One region of the Ralstonia condita genome, then DNA from elsewhere that is predicted to be linked to it. Evidence: predicted binding sites of a transcription regulator. Region 1 holds the regulator's gene; the other holds the start of a gene.
The links. Region 1 encodes NrdR, which represses ribonucleotide reductase genes. Its sites were predicted from a motif close to CACNANATNTNGTG; they were not measured.
Positions count from the first base shown of each region.

Region 1 (2,202 bases):
GGCTGTGCGCGTGTTTAACGCTGCAGGTAGCGAAGATCGCCTTTCGTCGCTGCGTGTGGGCCAGGAAATTCACTTTCTCCTCGATCCGAAGGACGCTTCCGAGCGAACGATTTCCATTATTTATCTGCGATGAACACAGAACGCGGAAGTGCTCGCCCTCGTGGCTTCACATTGGTTGAGTTAATGATCACAGTTGCTATTGTGGGCATTCTCGCGGTCATAGCCTATCCGTCGTTCACGAGCTACATACAGAAGTCGCGGCGCGCGGACGCCAAGGCAGCACTGCTCGCTGTGGCCCAAAAAATGGAGCAATACCGCTCGTTAAGCAACTCTTACGCAGGGGCAACGCTGGGCGCCAGCGGCGTCTACGCCAGCAGGTCAGAGAATGGCTACTACGCGCTGAGCTTTTCGGTGGCGCCCACGCAGACGCTCTACACGATTCAGGCTGCTCCGCAGGGCGGGCAAGCGACAGATGCCTGTGGCACGTTCAGCTACGATCAGGCCGGAAACAAGGCCGTCTCGGGGGGCACATTAACAGCATCAAGTTGCTGGTAGGGTTGGCCGCACAACCTTACTTGCGCACATTCGTCGCCGCGACCTCGTCCAGCACGTCGCGAAACTCCGCCAGATCCTCAAAGCTCCGGTACACCGACGCAAACCGGATGTACCCGATCTTGTCCAGCCGCTTGAGCTCGCGCATCACGAGTTCGCCGACGCGGTCGCTGCCGATTTCCTTGTCGCCGTGGCTGAGGAGCTTTTCTTCGATGCGGGCGATGGCCTCGTCGATGGCCTCCGCGGAAACGGGGCGCTTGCGCAACGCCAGGCGCATGGAATCCTTGACCTTGTTGCGGTCGTAGTCGACGCGGCTGCCATTCTTTTTGACGACTGCCGGGAAGAACAGCTCGATGCGCTCGTAGGTCGTAAAGCGCCGGTCGCAGGATTCGCAGCGACGGCGGCGGCGCACGGTGTCGCCTTCTTCCGACATCCGGGTCTCAATTACCTGGGTGGCCGCGTGGCCGCAAAAGGGGCATTTCATGCCGGTGGTCTCCTCGGCAACCTCAAACACGCACTGCGCTAAAAAAACAACGCCGCGATGGCCTTGAGGCGCATCGCGGCAGGGTACTGCATGGCCGTGGGTGTGTGGGCCCCGACCGGGGTTGGATGCCTCAAGCGTAGACCGGGAACTGCTTGGTCAACTCGGCCACCTTGGCGCGAACGGCGGCAATGTTCGCCTCGTCGTGCGGGTTATCCAGCACATCAGCGATCAGATGAGCCACCTTCACGGCTTCGGCTTCCTTGAAGCCGCGCGTGGTCATCGCCGGGGAGCCCAGGCGGATGCCCGAGGTCACGAACGGCTTTTCCGGATCGTTCGGAATCGCGTTCTTGTTGACGGTGATGTGTGCGTCACCCAGCAACTTCTCGGCTTCCTTGCCGGTGATCTTCTTGGCGCGCAGATCGACCAGCATCACATGGCTTTCGGTGCGGCCCGACACGATCCGCAGACCACGAGCCATCAGCGTTTCGGCCATGGCGCGCGCATTCTTCACCACTTGCTCCTGGTAGGCCTTGAACTCCGGCGACAGGGCTTCCTTGAACGCCACCGCCTTGCCGGCGATCACGTGCATCAGCGGGCCGCCCTGGATGCCCGGGAAGATGGCCGAGTTGATGGCCTTCTCGTGTTCAGCCTTCATCAGGATCACGCCGCCGCGCGGTCCGCGCAGGCTCTTGTGCGTCGTCGTCGTGACGAAGTCGGCGTACGGCACGGGGTTCGGGTACACACCCGCGGCGATCAGGCCGGCGTAGTGCGCCATGTCCACCATGAAATACGCGCCGATCGACTTGGCGACCTTGCCGATGCGCTCGAAATCGATGCGCAGCGCAAAGGCCGATGCGCCGGCAATGATCAGCTTCGGCTTCTTCTCTTGCGCCAGCGCCTCGAGCGCGTCGTAATCGATGTCTTCTTGCGCATTCAGGCCGTAGCTGACCACGTTGAACCACTTGCCGCTCATGTTGAGCGCCATGCCGTGCGTCAGGTGGCCGCCTTCGGCCAGGCTCATACCCATGATCGTGTCGCCCGGCTTGAGCACGGCGAAGAACACGCCCTGGTTGGCCTGCGAGCCCGAGTTCGGCTGCACGTTGGCGGCTTCCGCGCCAAAGAGCTGCTTCACGCGGTCGATGGCGAGCTGTTCCACCACGTCCACG
Region 1 is NZ_CATYWO010000004.1:213,960-216,161, reverse strand. Features, by position in the region: gene R2N03_RS14810 (hypothetical protein) at 1-133, shown strand, start outside; gene R2N03_RS14805 (type IV pilin protein) at 130-555, shown strand; gene nrdR (transcriptional regulator NrdR) at 572-1,036, opposite strand; gene glyA (serine hydroxymethyltransferase) at 1,167-2,202, opposite strand, start outside.

Region 2 (2,202 bases), on a different contig from region 1:
GCCTGTCGCGCCGGCGCGATCGTCCGCTGGTGCATGTCAATTGCGCGGCGCTGCCGGAGTCGCTGGCAGAGAGCGAACTGTTTGGCCATGTCAAAGGTGCCTTCTCGGGCGCCACGGGAGAGCGCCCCGGTCGCTTTGAGGCGGCGGACGGCGGCACCCTGTTCCTGGACGAGGTCGGTGAACTGCCGCTCACGGTGCAGGCGAAGCTGCTGCGCGCCCTGCAGAACGGCGAGATCCAGCGGCTCGGCGCCGACCGCCCCCGCCACGTCGACGTACGGGTCATTGCAGCGACCAACCGCAACCTGCGCGAGCGCGTGCGCGATGGCGCGTTCCGGGCCGACCTCTATCACCGGCTGTCGGTGTATCCGGTGCCGATTCCGCCGCTGCGCGAACGCGGTAACGACATCCTGCTGCTCGCTGGCCGGTTTCTGGAGCACAACCGGGCGCGTCTCGGCTTGCGCAGCCTGAGGCTCAGCCCGGATGCCGAGCGCGCCCTGCGCAGCTATCCATGGCCCGGAAACGTGCGCGAGCTGGAACACGTGATCAGCCGCGCCGCGCTCAAGGTGCTGAGCCGGGGCGCGCGCCGCGATGACATCGTGACGCTGGGTGCCGAGCTGCTCGACCTCGACACGGAGGTCGCCTCACCCGACACGTCATCGCCCGACGTGCCGCAGGATGTCCGCCCCGGCACGCCCCTGCGCGACGCCGTTGCCGACTTTCAGCGACGCTGCATCGAATCGGCATTGGCCACGCACGATGACAACTGGGCGCGGGCGGCGCGGGCCCTCGGGCTGGATGCAAGCAACCTGCACAAACTGGCAAGACGCCTGGGGCTGAAACCGGCGGACGGTTGATCGAGCAGATCGTCACGCGCTCCGTGTGCCCGTGGTGCACCCATGCTGTCGAAATGGGCTTTGAAGCGCTGCGCGCGTGCGCGATTGACGGGGGTCAACTGATTCGAAAATCGATCCGTCCCGGACCTTCCAACCACAATATCTAGTGCTAGCCTTACCTCCATACCACTATATGTAGGGGGTTTCATGGCTTGCACACAGGTCACCAAACGTGACGGTTCATTGGCTGCCTTTGATGGGCAGAAGATCCACCGCGCCATGGCTGCGGCCGGCCAGGCCACGGGTGAATTCGACACGCAGGAAGCACAACGCCTGAGCCTCTACGTGGTGGATCAGGTGAGCGCGTTGGATTGCCCGGGCATCGAGGCGATCCAGAATCACGTTGAAGAAACCCTGGTCGACGCGGGTTACTGGCGCACGGCGCGCGCCTACATCGTCTATCGCGAACAGCACGCCCGCCTGCGCGCGCTCAGGCACACGCTGGTCGATGTCGAGAGCACGATGGACGAGTACCTCCAGCAGCGTGACTGGCGGGTGAATGCCAACGCCAATCAGGGCTACAGCCTGGGCGGCCTCATCCTGAACGTGGCGGGCAAGGTCACGGCCAACTACTGGCTCTCGCACGTCTACAGCCCCGAGGCCGGAGCCGCGCACCGCGAGGGTGACATCCACATCCACGATCTCGACATGCTGTCGGGCTACTGCGCAGGGTGGTCGTTGCGTCAATTGCTGACCGAGGGCTTCAACGGGGTACCAGGCAAGGTCGAGGCCACGCCGCCGCGCCACATGTCGGCGGCCATCGGGCAGATCGTCAACTTCCTCGGCACGCTGCAGAACGAATGGGCAGGCGCGCAGGCCTTCAGTTCGTTCGATACGTATATGGCGCCCTTCGTGCGCCGCGACGCGATGTCCTACACGGCGGTCCGGCAGGCCATGCAGGAGCTGATCTACAACCTCAACGTACCCAGCCGCTGGGGCACGCAAACACCGTTCACGAATCTCACTTTCGACTGGACCTGTCCGGCCGACCTGCGCGAACAGGTTCCCTACATCGGCGGCGAAGAGATGCCCTTCACCTACGGCGATCTCCAGCCCGAGATGGACATGATCAACCGGGCCTACATCGACGTCATGATGGCCGGCGATGCCAAGGGGCGCGCGTTCACCTTCCCCATCCCGACCTACAACATCACGCCAGATTTCGATTGGGATCACCCGAACACCACGATGCTGTTCGAGATGACAGCGCGGTACGGCCTGCCCTACTTCCAGAACTTCCTCAACTCCGATCTTGAGCCGCACATGGTGCGCTCCATGTGCTGCCGCCTGCAGCTGGATCTGCGGGAGC
Region 2 is NZ_CATYWO010000002.1:280,984-283,185, forward strand. Features, by position in the region: gene norR (nitric oxide reductase transcriptional regulator NorR) at 1-854, shown strand, start outside; gene R2N03_RS07845 (ribonucleoside triphosphate reductase) at 1,041-2,202, shown strand, end outside.
Region 2: R2N03_RS07845 (ribonucleoside triphosphate reductase) is a predicted target of NrdR. The motif match lies at 989-1,002, and genes of this name have one in related genera.